4 regions of the Caballeronia sp. Sq4a genome follow, and region 2 is predicted to be linked to each of the others. Evidence: predicted binding sites of a transcription regulator. Region 2 holds the regulator's gene; each other region holds the start of a gene.
What was found. Region 2 encodes FliA, which starts transcription of late flagellar genes. Its sites were predicted from a motif close to CTAAAGTTTNNNNNNNNNNNGCCGNTA; they were not measured.
Positions count from the first base shown of each region.

Region 1: a site for FliA is predicted at 2,112-2,138, ahead of LDZ24_RS00560 (flagellin domain-containing protein). Genes of this name have one in related genera too.
Region 3: a site for FliA is predicted at 1,960-1,986, ahead of motA (flagellar motor stator protein MotA). Genes of this name have one in related genera too.
Region 4: a site for FliA is predicted at 1,882-1,908, ahead of flgM (flagellar biosynthesis anti-sigma factor FlgM). Genes of this name have one in related genera too.

Region 1 is NZ_CP084250.1:124,863-128,269, forward strand. It holds gene fliD (flagellar filament capping protein FliD) at 1-1,039, opposite strand, end outside; gene LDZ24_RS00560 (flagellin domain-containing protein) at 1,193-2,017, opposite strand; gene LDZ24_RS00565 (HAD family hydrolase) at 2,259-3,407, opposite strand, start outside.
Region 2 is NZ_CP084250.1:2,785,924-2,789,330, reverse strand. It holds gene flhF (flagellar biosynthesis protein FlhF) at 1-594, shown strand, start outside; gene LDZ24_RS13310 (MinD/ParA family protein) at 587-1,504, shown strand; gene LDZ24_RS13305 (RNA polymerase sigma factor FliA) at 1,525-2,256, shown strand; gene LDZ24_RS13300 (diguanylate cyclase) at 2,261-3,343, opposite strand.
Region 3 is NZ_CP084250.1:137,009-140,415, forward strand. It holds gene LDZ24_RS00615 (glycosyltransferase family 4 protein) at 1-844, opposite strand, end outside; gene flhD (flagellar transcriptional regulator FlhD) at 1,465-1,812, shown strand; gene motA (flagellar motor stator protein MotA) at 2,047-2,907, shown strand; gene motB (flagellar motor protein MotB) at 2,945-3,407, shown strand, end outside.
Region 4 is NZ_CP084252.1:951,834-955,240, forward strand. It holds gene LDZ24_RS28075 (methyl-accepting chemotaxis protein) at 1-965, shown strand, start outside; gene LDZ24_RS23950 (hypothetical protein) at 1,090-1,254, shown strand; gene LDZ24_RS23955 (response regulator) at 1,326-1,769, shown strand; gene flgM (flagellar biosynthesis anti-sigma factor FlgM) at 1,937-2,242, shown strand; gene LDZ24_RS23965 (2-oxoglutarate dehydrogenase E1 component) at 2,673-3,407, opposite strand, start outside.

The DNA.
Region 1 (3,407 bases), 280 kb from region 2:
TCGAAGTCGAACCGGAACCCGAATTCACGCCGCTCGTAATGATGCTGGACAGCGAACTCTGAATGCTCTGGAGCATGGAGTCGCCGAGCAGCACGCCGCCTTGCGAGCCGGCGCTTTTCGTGGAGTCGAACGACGACAGCGCGGCGGCCTGGCTCACGAACGAGTTGTACGCGTCGACGAAGGCCTTGATCGTGCTCTTTTCCGTGGTCGTGTCGGAGGACACGGTCAACGTCTGGGTCGATCCGGCCGCCGCCGATGCGAGGTTCAGCGTCACGCCGCCGATCGCGGTCGTGAGCGTGTTGGTCGTGCTCGTGACGGCCGTGCCGTCGACCGTGAGCGACGCGTCCTGCGCGGCCGACGTCTGCGTGTAGTTGCTGCTGCCCGTGCTGTACGAAAGCGACGAATCGACGCCTGCGCCGGCCGTGACCGAAATGGTGTTGGCGGCGCCCGTCGTCTTAGACGCGAGCACGAGATGCTGGCCGTCGGTGCCCGTGACGATGGTCGCGCTGATGCCGGGGTTGTCGCTCGCGGAGTTGATCGACGACGCGATGCTCGCGAGCGTGTTGGTGCCGTCGAGCGTCACGTTCATCGAGCTCGATCCGAGCGAGAGCGAGAGCGTGCCTGTGCCGAAGGTGTCGGTGGCGGCGTGCGCCGTCGACGAAATCTTTTGCGCGCTCGCGATGTTGTTGACCGTGATCGCATACGAACCGGCCACCGCGCTCGTGCCGGCCGTCGCCGTGAGTCCGCTGCCGCTTGCCGTCGCCGTGTACGCGGCGAGTCCGGTGCCGTCGGAAAGACTCTTCAGCGCGGTCTGCACCGATGACAGCGCGGACTTGATCTGCGAGACGGCGGACAGAAGCGTGTTGTCGCTCGCCGTCTTGTTCGCGATCTGCGTGGCCTGAGCGGTGGTCTTCGCGGTGACGAGCGAGGAAACGAGCGTGGATACATCGAGCGTAGAGTTCGTCGCGCCGCTGATGATGGACTGCGCGGCAGCGGCCAGTGTGGCGCTGACGTCGGTACTCGAGGTGGTGGTGGTCATCGGATGCTCCGGACGGACTGCCTTATCTGTTTGCGAGCTTTCGTGAGCGCAGCGCCGATGATGAATGTCGCTGCGCTAACGAAAGCTGGGAGGCGGGCCTCCCAGTGAACTGCCGAACCCCGCCCATCTTGCGGCGGGGTAGGTCACATGCGCTTAGCCGAGGAGCTTCAGCACTTGCTGCGGCATCGAGTTCGCTTGCGCGAGAACCGAGATACCCGCTTGTTGCAGCACTTGAGCCTTCGACAGGTTCGCCGTTTCTTGCGCGAAGTCTGCATCGGTGATGGCCGACTGTGCTGCGTTCAGGTTGGTCGACTGCGATTGCAGGCTGGTAACGGCCGACGTGAAGCGGTTCTGTTCAGCGCCGAGCGTCGATTGCAGCGTGTTGACGGTGTCGAGCGCCGTGTCGACCAGGCTGATCACGGACTGCGCGCCGCTTGCCGTGGAGATGTCGACCGATGCCGAACCGAACAGGCCGGTCTGGCTCATCGCGGTGCTGCCGAAGTCGACGCTCAGCGTCTGGTTCGCCACTGCGCCGATCTGGAAGGCCACCGTCGAGACCGAGCCGGACAGCATGGCTTGGCCGTTGAACGTCGTCTGGCTCGACACGCGGTCCAGTTCGCCGAGACGCTGGGTCACTTCCGTCTGGAGGTAGCCGCGCTGCGTGTCGGAGAGCGAACCGTCGGCTGCCTGAACGGCCAGCTGGCGAATACGCTGAAGGTTGTCCGTCGTGGAGCTGAGGCCGCCCGACGCCGTTTGAATCATCGAGATCGCGTTGTTCGCGTTCGACACGCCCTGGTTCAGCGCGTTGACGTACGACGTCATGTTCGTCGAAATCGCCAGACCTGCTGCATCGTCAGCGGCGCTGTTGATGCGCTTGCCCGACGAGAGGCGGTTAATAGCCGACGACAGCGCGCTTTGCGAACCTTGCAGGTTCTTTTGCGTCGTTTGCGACAGGGTGTTGGTGTTGATGTTCAACATTTCAAATTACCTCGTTGGTAAAGGCGCTACTAGTCTGAGTCTGAATGCGGCGTCGCGATGTTTAATGTGATTCGCTGACTGCCTTACCTAAGGATTTCGGCCCACGGGAAAGAAACTTTAGGCCGAAGATCGAATGCGATTCGAATTTTCACGGAGTCTGCCGGCGCCTTGGCCGGCAGGGCTTAAGAGCAATTACGGCCGGGTCGGCTACACCTTTACAGGCAGCCGGCCCGCTACATCTTCATGAAGCCAGTGCAACCTCGGCCTTCTGAACCCAGGAAAGCGGGCGAAACGTCAGGCGCATCAATTGCCGCGTCTTTCCGGCCATTGCAGGCACATAAATGAGTCCGTTCGGCGACATCTCGAACATGCCGGGTTCGCGCTCGGTCATGCCGTCGTAAATGATCTCGCTCCCAGGCGAGAGCGCGCGCTGACGATCGAACTCAATACGCGTATCCAGCGTATCGGCGGGAAAGGTTGTCGCCGATGCGATCTGCATCCAGCTCATCTCCTGGCCGAACATGAGCGCGACGTCGAAGTCGGAAATCGGCACGACGAGCGAATAGAAGCCGTCGTAAGTCGCGCGCGCGGTCAGCGTCTCGGTCGCGGTTTCATTGCCGCGCACGAAAAGCGCGGGAATTCGCGTCTCGCGGTACGTCGTATCGTCGACGGTGAAATCCAGACGGTGACGGCGCACGGCCATTAGGAAAATCGCCTGGTCGATGCCTGCGTGGCGCATCTCGTACGGATAACCCGGACGAAAACCCTTGCCGATGCTGCGCATATAGAACGGTCCGCGCTGACGAAGCCCTTCGATGCCCGCGTCGTTATCCGCGACGTTGAATGCGTGAATGGACGCCCCGTTGATCTCGAACACCGTCTCGTTGCCGCCGGCCACTTCGTCGCGGTCCGGAAGATACAGTAGGCGAGCGAGGCAGATGGCCGCATCGACGCGTAGTCGTTCAGGCGTCAGGCGGGGAAAGCTGGTGGCCGGCATCGCGGCCATATCCCGGACGAAGCGGACGCAAGCATCCTGGATTTCGCCGCTTTGCGCGATTTGCTTCTCGCTTTTCGCGGATTGGTTGAGAAGCGGCGTGCCGTCGTCCTTGAAGTCATACACGCTGCCGGTTTTGAGCGAGCACATCTGCTCGAAATGGCCAATATGCGCGATCAACATCTCCATCACGTTTTCATCGGCCCAGCGGCTGTCGACGACGCCCGCGCGATCCGCGCGCCAGCCGGGTGTATCCAGCGAAACGAGATAGCGCCCGACGATCTCCACGTCGTAATACTTCTTGAACAGCTTGCCGAGCGAGCGCTGGATGGAGCCGTAGTAACCCAGGTCCACGATCACGAGCGTGTCGCCGCGCTCCAGCCCGACGGTTCGCTG
Region 2 (3,407 bases):
CTCACGACCGACAGCTACCGCATCGGCGCGCACGAGCAACTGCGCATCTTCGGCAAGATTCTGGGCGTCTCGGTGCATGCGGTGAAAGACGCCGCCGACCTGCAACTCGCGCTCTCGGAACTGCGCAACAAGCACATCGTGCTGATCGACACCATCGGCATGAGCCAGCGCGATCGCATGGTGTCCGACCAGATTTCGATGCTGTGCGGCGCGGGTCATCCGGTGCAGCGCCTGTTGCTGCTCAACGCGACGAGCCACGGCGACACGCTCAACGAAGTGGTGCAGGCGTACAAGAGCGCGGCCGACCAGCCGCCGCTCGCGGGCTGCATCCTGACGAAGCTCGACGAAGCGACGAATCTCGGCGGCGTGCTCGATACCGTGATCCGCTACAAGCTGCCGGTGCATTACGTCTCGACCGGGCAGAAGGTGCCGGAGAACCTGTACGTCGCGACCAAGCGTTTTCTGATCAAGAGCGCGTTCTGCATTCCGCGCGAAGGCTCGCCCTTCGTGCCGCAGGACGACGAGGTGCCGGCACTGCTCTCCGCATTGTCCGCGCGCGCCACCACCGAACTGCATGAGGTCCGCTTTGGATAAGTTCGTGCTCGATCAGGCCGAAGGTCTGAGAAGGCTGCTCACGCGAGGCGGTTCGCGCGTGGTGGCGGTGGCGGGCGGGCCGGCGGGTATCGGCTGCACGTCGGCGGTCGTGAATCTGGGCGCGGCGCTGTCCGTGCATGGCAAGGACGTGCTCGTGATCGACGAGCGGGCGAACGCGGCATCCGCTGCGCGCCTCGCCGGCACGTCCGGCGCTGGGGCGCTCGCCGCGGTGATGTCGGGCCGCGAGGCGCTTCAGGACGCGGTGACGCGCACGCCGTTCGGCTTCTCGCTGCTCGCCGCGCCACGCGACGAACGCATCAGCCACGACGCCGCGCAGTGCCGCGCGCTGCTCGACGGTCAGGCGGACATCGTTCTGATCGACGCGCAGCTCGATCGATACGGCGCGCTCTCGTCGCTCGCGGCGCAGGCGCATGACTTTCTCATCGTGACGCGGGTGGCCGCGTCCGCGATCACCGAGGCGTACGCGTGCATCAAGCGTCTGCACTACGCCCATGCGATCGGCCAGTTCCGCGTGCTCGTGAATCACGTGCAGAACCCGGCCGACGCGGCGGTCGCGTTCGACAACCTGTCGGGCGTCGCGAGCCGGTATCTGGCCGTGTCGCTCGTGCAGGCAGGGTATGTGTCCGAGGATGCGCGCGTCACTCGGGCGAAGGAGCTCTCGCGCTGCGTGGTGGAAGCGTTCCCGGCGACAGCCGCGGCGCGCGACTACCGGCAGATCGCGGCGGAGCTTCTGCATTGGCCGATGCGTCCCGCGCCGTCAGGGAGCGAGACGCAGGTCCGGAATGACGCGCGGTTTTCGGTTGGCGAGGCTGACAAGGGCGGACGGGAGACGGGGCGCATGGCGTCGATGTTTTCCAGTCATGCATTGACCAGTACGGCGTCGATGTGATCAAGAATAAGGTGACTCAGATGTACAACGCCCAAGGCAAACTCTCACAGTCGGACGTCCTGACTAAATATGCGCCGCTCGTTCGTCGGCTCGGACTTCAGCTCGTCGCCAAGATGCCGGCGAGCGTCGATCTCGACGACCTGATTCAGGCCGGCATGATCGGTCTTCTGGATGCGGCGAGCCGCTACAAGGAAGATCAGGGCGCGCAGTTCGAAACCTACGCGAGCCAGCGCATTCGCGGCGCCATGCTCGACGAGCTGCGCGCGAACGACTGGCTGCCGCGCAGCATGCGCAAGACGTCGCGCGAAGTGGAATCGGCGGTGCACAAGGTCGAGCAGAACCTCGGCCGCGCCGCGAGCGAAGTGGAAATCGCCGAGCACATGAAGATGCCGCTCGACGAATATCAGTCGATGCTGCAAGACCTGCACGGCAGCCAGCTGATCTACTACGAAGACTTCGACCGCTCCGCCGACGACGAGCCGTTCCTCGACCGCTATTGCGTCGATCGTTCGGACCCGCTGTCCGCGCTGCTCGACGACAGCCTGCGCGGCGCGTTGATCGAAGCCATCGACAAGCTGCCGGAACGCGAGAAGCTGCTGATGAGCCTCTACTACGAACGCGGTCTGAACCTGCGCGAAATCGGCGCGGTGATGGAAGTGAGCGAATCGCGCGTGTGTCAGCTGCACAGCCAGGCGGTCGCCCGCTTGCGCGCCAAGCTGCGCGAGCAGTCGTGGACGAGCGTCGAGGCTTAATGCGCTAGCCGGCTTCGAAGTCTCGCGCTTCGGCGAACACCGTTTTGCCGATGCCGAGACTTTTCGCGCGATACATCGCGCGGTCGGCGGCGCGCAGCACGGCGTGGATGTCGGCGTGGCGCGCGTCGGCGGCGCTCGACAGCATGCACGCGCCGATGCTCGCCGAGACCGAAACCGGCCGGCCATCCACCGACGTAATCGACGCGAGCGTCGCGTGAATGCCCTCGGTGATCGCGAGGACGGCCGTGCGGCTCTGCGCTTGAAGCGCGAGCACCACGAACTCGTCGCCGCCCAGGCGCGCCACGGTGTCGCTGTTGGACATGCGGCGGGCGAGCACGTTGGCGAACTGCTGCAACAGCAGGTCGCCGACTGCGTGACCGTAGGTATCGTTGACTTCCTTGAAGCCGTCGAGGTCGATCAGGAGCAGAACGGTGTCCTGCGTGGCGTCGCACATCGTGCGATTGACGATGTGTTCCAGCGCATACCGGTTCGCGAGACCCGTGAGCGGATCGGTCGATGCCTGACGCGCGAGATCGCGATTGGCGTTGCCGAGACGATCGACGAGCACGGTCAGATACACCGATGCCGCCAGCACGCTCAACGCGAGCCCGAGCGCGGCGGACGGGTTCCCGTTCCACCACGGCTGCCAGAGCGCGAGCGCGCCGATCACGGTCATCGCGGTGGCGCAGGAAACGGCGAGCGTGCGCTTGCCGTAACGGCAGCCCGAGCCGATCAGAAACCAGAAGACCACCCACAACAGCGGCAACGCTGTCTCGCCGCCTGCGGCGAGCGCGGCGCCGACGAGCGCCTGATCGGCGATGGTCGTGACGACGAGCCGCTTCTTCGATGGCGACGCCATGCGGCTGACGATGAGCAGCGTGACCGCCCCGTACACCACATAGAGCCCGACGATTTGCGCAACCAGCGACGCATCGCGCGAAGGGACGAGCCACGCATAGCAAGCGTAGGCCAGCAGGACCGCGGCGCCCAACACGACGCGCAGCGCGGCCTGTTCGCGTTCGGGATGCCGAAGCGCCGCCCATGCGAACGCATGAGACCAGCGTGGCGGGTGGTGGGCCTGCTGCATGTGAACCCCTGGATTTTGTTTTTGTTCGATCGACGCGGTCGGAATGGGCGCGGCCGGCCGTAGG
Region 3 (3,407 bases), 290 kb from region 2:
GCACCGAACCGCGGTTGAAGGCAATCACTGGCGTTCCGCACGCCATCGCTTCGATCATCACGAGGCCGAACGGCTCGTTCCAGTCGATCGGGAAGAGCAGCGCCTTGGCACCCGAGAGGAATTCGGGCTTCTGCGCCTCGTTGATCTCGCCGATGAACTCGACGTGCGCCTGCGACAGCAGCGGCTCGATCGTCGACTTGAAATAGTCCTGATCGACCTTGTCCACCTTCGCCGCGATCTTCAGCGGCAGACCGCTCTGAGCCGCGATCTTGATGGCGAGGTCCGCGCGTTTTTCCGGGCAGATCCGGCCGAGGAACGCCAGATATTCCGGCTTCTTGTGCGGCTGCGGCGTCAGCAGATCGTCCGGCAGGCCGTGATACACCGTGTTCAGCCAGTTTGCCTGCGGCAGCGGTCCGCGCTGGTTGTCCGAGATCGAAACGACGTTCGCCTTCGTGAACGTGTTGAAGATCGGCTGGAGCTCGGGCAGGTCGAGACGGCCGTGCAGCGTGGTCACGAACGGCGTGTCCAGCTGCGTGAACAGCGGAAACGGCATGTAGTCGAGGTGAAAGTGCAGCACGTCGAACTCGTGCGCGCGGCGGCGGACCGTTTCGAGCAGCAGCATGTGCGGCGCGAGCGGATCGCGGATCGTGGGATCGAGTCGCAGGGCGCGCGGCCAGGCCGCGTCGAGCGTCGCCCGGGTTTGCGAATCGCCGCTTGCGAACAAGGTTACATCGTGGCCGAGGTCGACGAGCGCATCCGTCAGGTAAGACACCACGCGCTCAGTGCCGCCGTAAAACTTCGGAGGAACTGCTTCGTGCAACGGTGCAATTTGTGCGATTCGCATAACGTGACTCTCCTGAGTGGCCGCTTGGGGCGCGGTCGGCGCCGATGGGCCATGAAAGCTGTTGTGTGGACACCGCTGTGGCGCTCCGGTCGAGCGTTGCGCGATGCCATTCGGGCGGGCCGCGGTGTGTCGCTCACGCCGCCCAAAGATCGGCCCGGCTCTCGACCGGGTTATCCCTTACGTTCATTATCGGGATCGAGAGCGGCATTTCACGTCATTTTTCAATCGCTTAACCTTGTTACAGCGCGAAACACCGGCTGTTACGAAGTCAAAAATTGCACTCAAGCGGTCGAAGGAGACGATTTCGACTGGCAATGCGAGCGGCGAGGCACCCCGTAGCACGCGACGTGCCCGCGCCGGCCTCAAGTCTGTCCGGCCGCTGCCGATAAAGGCGTTTGCCGACGCGCAGCGAATTCGACTGCGCATGTACGAACTTTTCCTACACGATTTCGGGCGAAAGTCTGTCGGCGCGTCGGCAGCTTTTTCCGATAGTGGCAAGCAACGCGCTGTCGGAAAATCGGCGCGACAAGACGAGCGGGGCCGGACGCCTCGCGATTGAGCGCGTCCGAGCAAACGTTTCCCGCTGGGCCTGACCAGCCATGCAATGACTCGGGGGAAAAATGACGGCCACCACCATGAGCACGCTCGCGGAAATCCGCGAGGTGAACTTGTCGTATGTGCTGCTCGCGCAGCGGCTGCTTCGGGAAGACCGCGTCCTGGCGATGCATCGCCTCGGGCTGTCCGACGAGGTAGCCGAGCTTGTGTCGTCGCTGACGCTCGCGCAGGCGGTGAAGATTGCGACGTCGAGTCACGTGCTGTGCCGCTTCCGTTTCGACGACCACACGATCCTGGCTTCGCTTGCAGACAAGGACAAGCGCCCGGCGCTCGCGCAGACAGAGCCGGGAGTCGTGCGTGTCGACGCGGCGGTTCAAAGCGGCGAAGTGGCATCGACGAGTGAGTGCGTCTGACTGATCCAGTCCGTCGCGCGACTTCGACCGGAGTCGATCGCGCGATCGGCTGTCGCGGCCATCGGGAGGCGCTATTGCCTATGTCGGCGAAACAACCGTGCTCCGCCCGTGCCTTTCATCCGCGCCCGCCGCCCACCGCCAGCCCGCCCAAAGTTTTCCAGCCGGGTGCCGTAAACAGTCTTAACCGCGCATGTACGCCGGCCAATCCGCATTCCCAACCCTGAGGACCCGACTGTGCTGATTTTCGTTGGAACGCTCGTGACATTGTTGTCCGTTTTCGGCGGTTACGCGCTCGAAGGCGGCCATCTTGGCGCGCTCGTACAGCCGGTCGAAATATTGATGATCGCCGGCGCGGGCATCGGTGCCTTCATTCTCGGCAACGGCGTCAAGACCATCAAGTCGACGCTGCTCGTCATTCCCACGCTCTTCAAAGGCTCCAAGTACAACAAGGACGTGTACATGGAGCTGATGGGCCTGCTCTACGTGCTGCTCGCGAAGGCGCGCAAAGAAGGCACGCTCACGCTCGAAGCCGACATCGAAGACCCGCACAAGAGCCCGATCTTCAGCCAGTACCCGAAGCTGCTCGCGGATCATCACATCGTCGAGTTCATGACCGATTATCTGCGGCTCATGGTCGGCGGCAACATGAATGCGTTCGAAATCGAAAGCCTCATGGACGAAGAGATCGAGACGCATCACGTCGAAGGCGAAGCGCCCGCGCTGGCGCTGCAAAAAGTCGGCGACGCGATGCCCGCGTTCGGCATCGTCGCGGCCGTGATGGGCGTCGTGCACACGATGGCCTCCGCCGATCAGCCGCCCGCCATTCTCGGCGAAATGATCGCGCAGGCGCTCGTCGGCACGTTCCTCGGCATTCTCATTTCGTACGGCTTCATCGGGCCGCTCGCGAGCGTCGCGGAGCAGCGCGTCGCCGAGCAGACGAAGATGTTCCAGTGCATCAAGGTGACGATTCTCGCGAGCCTGAACGGCTACGCGCCGGCGATCGCCGTCGAGTTCGGCCGCAAGGTGCTGTTCTCCACCGAGCGCCCGTCGTTCTCCGAACTGGAAGAGCACGTGCGCCGGGTGAAGGCGAAGTGACGCGCCTCGTTTTCGCGACCCCGACCGGAGCCCTGCGATGAGCAGCGAAAAAGACCGTCCCATCTTCATCAAGCGCATCGTCGCGGGCCGCAAGGGCCACCACGGCGGCGCGTGGAAGCTGGCGTACGCGGACTTCATGACCGCGATGATGGCGTTCTTCCTGCTGATGTGGCTACTCTCGTCGACCTCGCCCGTGCAGCGGCGCGGCATCGCGGAGTACTTCAACATGCCGCTCAAGGCGGCGATGGTCGGCGGCAAGAGCGTCGGCATGGACAACAGCATCATCACCGGCGGCGGGCGCGACATTTCGAGCAACGATCCGGGCGATGCCCGCAGTTCGGACGGCAAGACGCAATTCGCGCAAAGCCCGACCGCGAAAGCGGACGAAGAACTGCTGAAAGCCGCGCAAGGCGAACTGGAACGGCGCGAGCAGGCCCGTCTTCACGACCTCCAGGTCAAGCTGATGGCCGCGCTCGAAGCCAATCCGACGCTGCACCAGT
Region 4 (3,407 bases), on a different replicon from region 2:
CGACCTTGATGCTGGCGGTGCGAGCCGCGTTTGCGAAGCTCTCGTCGCTCGCGACGGGCATCAAGGAGTCCGTCGATGTCATTCGGACGGCGTCGGGCGAGATCGCCGCGGGCAGCACGGATTTGTCGTCACGCACGGAACAGCAGGCCGCTTCGCTGGAGGAAACCGCAGCCAGCATGGAAGAGCTGACCGCGACGGTCAAGCAGAACGCCGAGAACGCACGGCAGGCGAGCGGCCTCGCGGACAACGCGAGCACCGTCGCGAACGAGGGCAGCGCCATCGTCAGTCAGGTCGTGGACACGATGACCGGCATCGAAGACAGCTCCGCGAGAATCGCCGAGATCATCGGCATGATCGAAGGCATCGCGTTCCAGACGAACATCCTCGCGCTCAATGCGGCGGTCGAAGCCGCGCGAGCCGGCGAGCAGGGCCGGGGCTTCGCGGTCGTGGCAAGCGAAGTGCGCAGCCTCGCGCAGCGGTCGTCGGCGGCGGCCAAGGAAATCAGGGAACTGATCGAGACTTCGGGCAGCCGCGTGCAGGCCGGGACCGAGCTGGTGGCGAGAGCAGGCGACACGATGCAGCGCGTGAGCACCGCGATCAAGCGCGTGACGGACATCATGGGCGAAATCGCTTCTGCCTCGAACGAACAGAGCCGCGGCATCGAGCAGGTGAATCAGGCCATCTCGCAGATGGACGAGGTCACGCAGCAAAACGCGGCGCTCGTCGAAGAAGCGGCGGCAGCCGCCGGTTCGATGGAAGATCAGGCGAAGCACCTGACCGCAGCGGTTGCTGTGTTCCGCACCGCGCAGTCGTTCGTCGCGCCGACGACCGGCAGCTACGAACAGAAGCCGACGCGGCCGTCGCTCCCCAGGAAAGCGCCGGCGGTGACGCGCGCGACGAAGCCTGTCGCCGCGCCTTCGGTAGCGGTCGCGGCCGCCGCTGACGGCGACTGGGCGACGTTCTGAGTCGAAAGGTGTCGCCATGCGGCTGACAAACCGGCGCGCGGATCCGGACGCGCCGACTCACGCAATCTCGCCTTGCAACGAAGAGTCGCAGGGCGAGTTTCTTGTCCGGAACGAGGTAGGTGACATGGTCAAGCAACTGCATGAACTTCGCCGTCGGCTGGCGGCGATGGACAACGATATCGCACAAGAGGCGATCGAGGCGGTCGTCAAAGCTTGCTTCGAGCTGGACGAATTTCTTCGATCGAGTGGCAGTCCGCCGGGCGATACCTCGCATTGCCCGAGCACGTAGTGAGCTAGCGCTGCGCTTGGCCGCGTGCGGTGGGCCATGCGCGGGAAAGTAAAGAGAGAAAGGATTGACAGATGGTTAAAACGGAAATGCGCTTGCTGGTGGTCGACGACTTGACCACCATGCGCAGTTTGATTCGAAAGATGCTGAAGGCGATCGGCTATACGCTGATCGACGAAGCAGTCGATGGCGTGACAGCCCTCGAAAAACTCAAGACGCAGCGATTCGATCTCGTCATTACCGACTGGAACATGCCGAATATGGACGGGCTGACGCTTCTGCAGGAGATTCGCAAGTCCGAGCATCATGCCGACGTTCCGGTTCTGATGGTGACCGCCGAGACCCGGCGCGAAAACGTGATCGCGGCGATTCGCGCCGGTGCGAACGGCTACGTAGTGAAGCCGTTTTCGGAGGCCGCGCTCGCCGATAAGCTGGCCCAGATTGCGCCGCTTCAGCAGACCACCGCGCCGGCAGATCGCAGCGCGTCCGTCTTCGGCGCGGTCTTCATGAACGCGTGACCGGCGTCTTTTACACTTTGTTGCAAACTGTTGCAATTCGCCGGGAGCCTTGTTAGATAAGGCTTTCCGGCGAATCCGGGGGCGTTGCGGCGACCGCGCGGCGCTCCGGATGGTAAAGGTTTCAACGCAGGCACCGTTAAGCATTAAAGCCAGCGAGAACCGAAACCATGAACATCCAGACCATCAAAAACGCAGATTCGTCGACCCAGATCACCGTGAAGCGCGCGACGAGCACCAGCACGAAGCCGGGCGCGAGCACTGCGCACCCGGTCGCGCCCGCCGCTGCGGAAGGCTCGACCATCAGCCTGTCGTCGACTGCGGCGTTGGCTTCCCACTCCTCGGATATCGATACTGCCAAGGTGGAAGCGATCAAGGCGGCATTGAAAGACGGTAGCTATAAGATCGACTCGGCGGCCATCGCCGACGGCATGCTTGGCACGGCGCGGGATCTTCTGCGCGCGACTTCGCGCTAATCAGAGCAGCAGTCATAGCGACGTCGTCTGATCGTGACAGCGGCCAGACGTCCGTCGTGTGCAGTCGGCGCGAGTTCCTCCACCGGCGATGAAGCGACGCCGACCGGCAATCATTCATAGCGCGAACCGCGCGAGTCGGTCCACCACTGTGCGCATGACGCGCTCGCACGAAACTCCCTCCGTTTGAAACGCCTAGGTCTGGTTCGCTTGCGCCCGGCCGATGGCTTTGACCAGAAAGGAGTGTTTTTCGGGGAGCGGCTGATGCGCTCCGTCGCAGATTCGCGCGTCAATGAAGCCGCGCAATCGAAACCGGCTCTCCAATGCCTTTCGAGGATCGTCGGCGACTATGCCTCGACGCCCGCAAGGCACGCTGCACCACGAAAAGTCATCGCCGCACGCGGTGCGCGTTGCGAGCGGCGATGCTGTCGGTTCAGTGTGAAGCCGTCAGTGCTGCCGTGACGAGCCGCTCCTGTTCGCGACGATGCGCCGACAACGAAGAATGCGCGCCCGCCGGCGTCGCGGTGCGGCAGACATCGCGCAAGGCGCAATTGGCCGGAAGCGCGCGCTCCAGCTCATCGCGGACGAATCGCCATGCGCCCTGGTTGCAGTCCTCTTCCTGCGCCCACACGACGCTGCGCAAATGGGTGAACCGGGCAAGCGCGCGCCCGAGCTGCTCATGCGGGAACGGATAAAGCTGCTCGATGCGGATGATCGCCGTCGATTCGTCACGGGCGGCCTCGCGCGCCTCGCGCAACTCGTAGAAGAACTTTCCGCTGCATAGCACGACGCGCTCGACAGCAGTTGCATCGGCGATGCCGTCGTCATCGAGCACGCACTGGAACGCGCCATCGACCATCTCGCACAGCGGCGCATGCGACGCGACGTTAGCGTAGAGCTTCGACTTCGGCGACATGACGATGAGCGGAATCCGGCGCTCCGCCATCGCCTGCTGGCGAAGCAGATGAAACCATTGCGCCGAGGTCGAAGGCACGACGATCCGCATGTTTTCATCGGCGCAGAGCTGCAGGAAGCGGCCGAGATACCCGCTCGAATGCTCGGGACCGACACCCTCGTGACCATGCGGCAGCAATACGGCAAGCGCCGACTCATAGCCCCATTTGAACTCGCCGGCGGCGATGTACTGATCGATGAAGACCTGCGCGCC